One region of the Orenia marismortui DSM 5156 genome, then DNA from elsewhere that is predicted to be linked to it. Evidence: a T-box and tRNA genes for the amino acid it is inferred to sense, from the RefSeq annotation. Region 1 holds a T-box; the other holds one or more tRNA genes.

What was found. A T-box is a leader RNA that pairs with one kind of tRNA and senses whether it is charged. The one in region 1 lies ahead of OREMA_RS0103370 (valine--tRNA ligase), so its partner is inferred to be a tRNA-Val.
Region 2: it has a tRNA-Val gene. The T-box ahead of OREMA_RS0103370 (valine--tRNA ligase) is inferred to sense a tRNA for this amino acid. The anticodon was not compared.

Annotation. Positions count from the first base shown of each region.
Region 1 is NZ_KB900617.1:743,777-747,200, forward strand. Features, by position in the region: gene OREMA_RS0103370 (valine--tRNA ligase) at 1-2,192, opposite strand, end outside; T-box leader at 2,354-2,623, opposite strand; gene yihA (ribosome biogenesis GTP-binding protein YihA/YsxC) at 2,823-3,407, opposite strand; gene lon (endopeptidase La) at 3,394-3,424, opposite strand, start outside.
Region 2 is NZ_KB900621.1:101,875-105,298, reverse strand. Features, by position in the region: gene OREMA_RS0111890 (P1 family peptidase) at 1-605, shown strand, start outside; gene OREMA_RS0111885 (thymidine kinase) at 602-1,204, opposite strand; tRNA gene OREMA_RS0111880 (tRNA-Phe) at 1,405-1,480, opposite strand; tRNA gene OREMA_RS0111875 (tRNA-Asp) at 1,512-1,589, opposite strand; tRNA gene OREMA_RS0111870 (tRNA-Val) at 1,734-1,809, opposite strand; tRNA gene OREMA_RS0111865 (tRNA-Glu) at 2,026-2,101, opposite strand; tRNA gene OREMA_RS0111860 (tRNA-Lys) at 2,194-2,269, opposite strand; gene OREMA_RS0111855 (sugar ABC transporter permease) at 2,518-3,360, opposite strand; gene OREMA_RS0111850 (sugar ABC transporter permease) at 3,372-3,424, opposite strand, start outside.

The DNA of each region.
Region 1 (3,424 bases):
TCTGCTTTATGATTTACAGATAAGTTGTCTACTTCAGGCCAATAAGAGATCATTAGGCTTTCTTCTTCTTCAGCACTTAGATATTGCCAGATCTCTTCTGTGATAAATGGCATAAATGGATGCAATAATCTTAAAATATTATCTAAAACAAACCATGTTACATATTGAGCAGTCTGACGGGCTATTTGATTATCCTTTTGATATAATCTAGGCTTTACTAATTCAATATACCAATCACAGAACTCTCTCCAAACAAAATCATATAGTTCTTGAGATACTTGACCAAATTGATACTCCTCTAATAATTTAGTCACTTGATTAATCTTCTTATTCAATCTACTGATAATCCATTGATCAGCTAGAGTATATTCTAAAGTAGAATAATCTACATCTTCTAAATCAAAATCTTCTAAATTCATCAATACAAACCGGGAAGCATTCCATAATTTATTAGCAAAGTTACGGCTTGCTTCTACTCGTTCTTCACGATAACGAATATCATTACCTGGAGTATTTCCAGTAATTAAAGTAAAGCGTAATGTATCTGTACCAAACTGATCAATTACCTCGATTGGGTCTATACCATTACCTAAAGACTTACTCATCTTGCGACCTTCTGCATCTCTAACAAGTCCATGAATATAGATATCTTTAAATGGTATCTCACCTTTACATTCTAATGCCATAAAGATCATTCTAGCTACCCAAAAGAAAATTATATCTCTACCAGTTACTAATACATCTGTAGGATAGAAATATTTCAACTCTTCAGTCTCTTCAGGCCAACCTAAAGTAGAGAATGGCCATAATCCAGAGCTAAACCAAGTATCAAGTACATCTTCATCTTGCTTTAAATTAGTACTGCTACACTTTGGACATTCTGTTGGCTCTTCTGTCCTTACAATTACTTCATCACAATCTTGGCAATACCATACTGGAATCTGGTGTCCCCACCATAATTGACGAGAGATACACCAATCTCTAATATTCTCCATCCAATTGAAGTAAACCTTAGAAAATCTTTCTGGTACAAAGTTTATATCCTTATTTCTAACTGCTTCAATAGCAGGCTTTGCTAACTCTTCCATAGCAACAAACCATTGTTTAGATACTAAAGGCTCGATAGTTGTATCACAACGGTAACATTGGCCTACAGAATGATCATGTTCTTCTATCTTTTCAAGTAATCCAGCTGATTTTAAATCATTAATCAATTGTTGGCGACATTCATAACGGTCTAAGCCTTCATATTTACCAGCTTCTTTAGTCATAATTGCATCATCACCAATCACTTTGATAATCTCCAAATCATGGCGCTCTCCAATCTCAAAGTCATTAGGGTCATGAGCAGGCGTTACTTTAACTAATCCAGTTCCAAACTCAGAATCTACATAATCATCTGCTACTATCTCAATCTCTCGATTAACAACTGGTACTATAACCTTCTTACCAATTATATCTTCATAACGTTCATCATCAGGATTTACTGCTACTCCACTATCTCCAAGTAATGTTTCTGGACGAGTAGTAGCTACTACAATATAATTATCACTATCTTTGATATTATATCTAATATGGTATAACTTTCCTGGCTTATCCTCATGCTCTACCTCAACATCAGATAAAGTAGTCATACATTCAGGACACCAGTTTACAATATAGTCTCCTTGATAGATTAACCCTTTCTCATATAGTTGAACAAAGGCTTCTTTAACCGCTTCATTACAACCTTCATCCATAGTAAATCTCTCTCTGTCCCAATCACAGGAAACTCCTAATTTTCTAAGCTGCTTGGTAATTCTTCCACCATACTCTTCTTTCCACTTCCATGCTCTCTCTAAAAATCCTTCTCTTCCAACCTCTTCTTTACCTACCCCTTCTTCTTCACGCATCTTATTAACTACTTTAACCTCAGTAGCAATACTAGCATGGTCTGTTCCTGGTAACCATAATGCTTCATAACCTTGCATTCTCTTCCAACGTGTCAATATATCTTGGAAAGTCATAGTCAAAGCATGACCAATATGTAACTGCCCCGTTACATTTGGAGGTGGCATCATAATAGTAAATGATTCCTTTTCCTCATTAGGATTAGCATGAAAATGGTTATTTTCTATCCAATAATCATACCACTTCTCCTCTACTTGACTTGGATCATAGGTTGTTGATAAATTCTTCTTCTCTTCAATCATATCTATTCACTCCCTATTTTATAATTAATAAGTAATAATGAATAATTTACAATTAGAAAATCAAGTTCTTAAAAAACTTAAATAATTAAAAAATTACTTTTAAAATGATTTTAATTATTAATTATAAATTATAAATTAAAAAAGCCCCTCTCTCATCCTTGATTAAGGACGAAAGAAGGGTCTTCCGTGGTACCACCTTAGTTAATCTATAGTTGTTAGCTTATAGCCTCTAGCTATTAGCTACTAATTACTAGTTTATAGATTCTCTCTAAATTCTAATAACGGTAGAAGACCGGAATAGCCTACTTTTAACTTCAGCTAAACAGCTCCAGAGCTACTTCAATTAATATCCCAAAGAGTACCTTTCAGACTATGAGTACTCATCTCTTATAGGGAGGGATTAACCTACTCCTCTCCTTCAAAGCTTTTATCCTATCTAATTGTTATATACTATAATATAATCAATTCAATCTATTGTCAACTTAGATTTAAAATATTTCAATCTTTGAAATATTTTTTGTCTTTTAGTCTTTTTGGAAAGTAAGCGAGTTATATTACTAAGGTAAAATTATGATTTAAACTGATAAATATAACTTCAATATTCTATTTATTCAAAAATAAAATAATAATTTAATCTACAAATCGACCAATAAACTTAAATACTTCATTCTTACCTTCACCTGTCTCAGCAGAAAAGAAAGTAAAAGGTGTAAATTGATTTATTCCTAAAGTATTCTTAATTAATTTTTCTTGCTTTTTTCTCTGACTTTTTTTAATCTTATCTATTTTTGTAGCTACAACTAATGCAGGCATATTCATCTGTACTATCCAATTAAACATCTGAATATCATCTTTAGTAGGTTTGTGCCTTGCATCAATTACAAGTAATATAGCTTCTAAGTTAGAACGGTTTAATAAATAACCTTCAATCATCCTTCCCCATTCTTCTTTCTCAGCCTTTGATACTTTAGCAAAACCATAACCAGGTAAATCTACAAAATAGAAGTAATTATCTATTTGATAAAAATTAATAGTTTGTGTCTTACCAGGTTTAGAACTTGTAAAAGCCATCTTCTTTCTGTTTACCACCTTATTAATCAAAGAAGATTTTCCAACATTAGATCTTCCCGCTAAAGCAATCTCAGGTAGATAATGAAACGGATAGTCTTTAGCATTTACTGCACTTGATATATACTCTGGATTATTTATCTTCAACTTCTTCACCATCCTTA
Region 2 (3,424 bases), on a different contig from region 1:
CTGTTCTCTTTGATTTAGGGGTAGGTGATCCTACAATTAGACCAAATTTCAAGATGGGGTATCATGCTGTAAAAGCTGCCTCCTCTAATGAAAAACGTCTTGGAAAAGTAGGCGTTGGAATGGGATGTACTGTAGGAAAGCTATTAGGACAAAAACATGCTACTCCTAGCGGATTAGGAAGTTCCAGCCTCAAATTGAATAATGATATCTATATCGGAGCTATTGTTGGACTAAATGCTTTTGGTGATATTTATAATCATAAAGGAGATATAATTGCTGGTTGCCAAGATGATGAGGGTAGATTCATTAACACTTATCAAGCAATGAAAAAGAAAAAAATTAAAGGCTTTGGAAAGAATACAACTATTGGAGTTATTGCAACTAATGCCAAACTAAGTAAAGCAGAAGCTACAAAAATAGCCCAAGTAGCTCATAATGGTTATGCAAAGCATATTAATCCTGTCCATACTATGTTAGATGGAGATACTATCTTTGCTATGAGCACTGGGCATAAAAATATCGATATTAACTTACTGGCTACTGCCGCTAGTGATGTGATGGGAAGAGCAATTGTAAAAGCCATTCAAGCAGTTAATCTAGGCTAACCTTTCTTTAATTGGTGGCAAGCACGACAACGAGGCTCATACTTCTCATCAGCACCTACTACTACAATTGGATCATTAATACTTGCCGGTTTTCCGTCAATTAACCTTTGATTTCTAGTAGCTGGATTAGAGCATTTAACACAAACTGCATGTAATTTGCTAACATATTCTGCTCTTGCCATTAATTCTGGAATAGGCCCAAAACCCCTTCCAGCAAAATCAGTATCTAGTCCAGCTATAATAACCCGATAACCATCTTCAGCCAATTCATCTGCTAATGAAATAATATCATTTGAAAAGAATTGTCCTTCATCAATAGCTACTACATCTATCTCCTTTTGCTGACTCTCCTCTTTTATTATTCTTCTAATCTGACTAATATTATCAACAATCTGAGCTTTTATAGTAATCCCATTATGTGTTGCTATTTCGGTATCACTATACCTATTATCTATGCTTGGTTTAAAGACTAATACCTCTTGTTTAGCAATAACAGCTCTTTCTATTCTTCTAATTAACTCGCTACTCTTTCCAGAAAACATAACTCCTGTAACTAGTTCTAGCCAACCTGTATTGACACATCCATAATACCCATGCATCTTAATATCATCCCCTTAGTAATTTACATTATTAGATTATCCATGTTCTTGATTAATAAAAAAATAATCTATCAAAAAGACTAAAAAATACTAAATTTATATATTAAAATCAAAAAAAGTTACTCTTTTCTTGAGCAACTTAATCGTTAAATTTATATGTATTATATAAGTATCATTTTATAGTATAGTTTAATTTAAAATGGTGGCAAAACCCGGACTTGAACCGGGGACACGAGGATTTTCAATCCTCTGCTCTACCGACTGAGCTATTTCGCCAAATTTATAAATTAGTTCTCAAAAAATAAAATGGCGAGGATGACGAGACTCGAACTCGCGACCTCCGGCGTGACAGGCCGGCGTGGTAAACCAACTCCACCACATCCCCGTATTGTTAGCTTTTGGCTTCTAGCTGTTGACCTCTGGCTAAATCTTTTAAGATTTTGCTAAAAGCTAATGGCTAAATAAATGGTGTGACGGCCTCGATGGCCTAATACTAAAAATTTCATTGCGTATTAAAATCAGAAATTTTTGGTGGGCGAAACAGGACTTGAACCTGTGACCCCCTGCTTGTAAGGCAGGTGCTCTCCCAACTGAGCTATTCGCCCTTGTTTTAGCTGTTGGCTGCCAGCTTTTGGCTACTGGCTTAGACCTTAAAAAGGTTTTAAGCTAGTGACTAATAGCTAGAAGCTAGTAGCTAGTAGCTAATTAATGGTACCCCTCCGTGTTTTACAAATCTAAAGCACTACGTGTAATTATAAATTATTTTGGTACCCCTTCAGGTTTTTCAAAACAAAAACCCTTCGTGAAATCTTAAAGTATTTTGGTACCCCCAAGGGGATTCGAACCCCTGTCGACGGGATGAAAACCCGTTATCCTAGGCCACTAGACGATGGGGGCATAGGATTAATTTATAATTAATAATTTAAAATCTATAATTAGAAGACCTTTAATTATCAATTATTAATTATACATTGTTAATTGATTTAAAATGGTGAGCCATGGAGGATTTGAACCTCCGACACCCTGATTAAAAGTCAGATGCTCTACCAACTGAGCTAATGGCCCTCACTCACATTTATAAATAATATAATAAAACAAATAGAATGTCAATAACTTTTTATAAAATATTTATTATTTCCTACCTTTAGTATAATTATTCTAGTTAACTAAGTATTTATTAGTAATGTTATAACAATATTAATAAATTAGATTAAAGAAATTCTTAATATCAATATAAATTAATATAAATATTTCTTCTCAAAAGTATAAAAATAAAAACATCTGGCATATGCCAGATGTTTTTATTTTTGTTTCTACCCTTTTGTAGCTCCAGCAGAAAGTCCACCAACAAAATACTTCTGCATGGAAAGAACAAAGATCATAATTGGTACAGCAGCTAATACAGCACCAGCAGAGAATAATGTCCAGTCATTAGAAAACTGAGCACTAATCATTTGGTATAATCCTACTGCCAAAGTCTGTTTTTCTGGACTTCTCAAAATAAGTTGAGCTAATAAGAAGTCATTAAAAGGATTGATAAAGTTAAGCATTGCTACTACAGCTAACATAGGCTTAGCTAACGGCAACATTATCTGCCAAAAGATTCTAAAACGGCTAGCACCATCAATTGTAGCAGCTTCTACAAGGCTTGAAGGAATTGTATCAAAATATCCTTTAATCATCCATGTAGAAAATGGTACAGCTCCCCCAAGATATACAATTAGTATCCCTGTATGTGTGTCTAATAGACCAAACATATTCAACAATACATAAATTGCTACCATTGACATCATCCCAGGAAACATCTGTATGATTAGGAAGGTCATTAATCCATACTTTCTTCCCCAAAATCTAGTCTTAGAGAAAATATAAGCTGTAAGTGCTGTTAAAATTACTGAAAAGAATGAATTAAGTGCACCAATCTTAATACTATTCCAATACCAATATTTAAATTTATATTGTTCACTAGTCAATAATTCTTTAAAGTTCTTTAAACTTGCATTTTCAGGAATAATTCTAGAACTGTATAAACTATTAGCTGGGTTAAGAGCTGATCCAATTATCCACACTGTTGGATAAATAACCGCTATGATAGCTACAAATATAACCGCATAACAGAAAAATAACCCCATTTTCTGCTGAGTTTTCTTGCTCACTGACAACATTATTACATCAACTCCTCTTCTTTAAAGGAATTTGTTCTTCTAAATTGGTAAACAC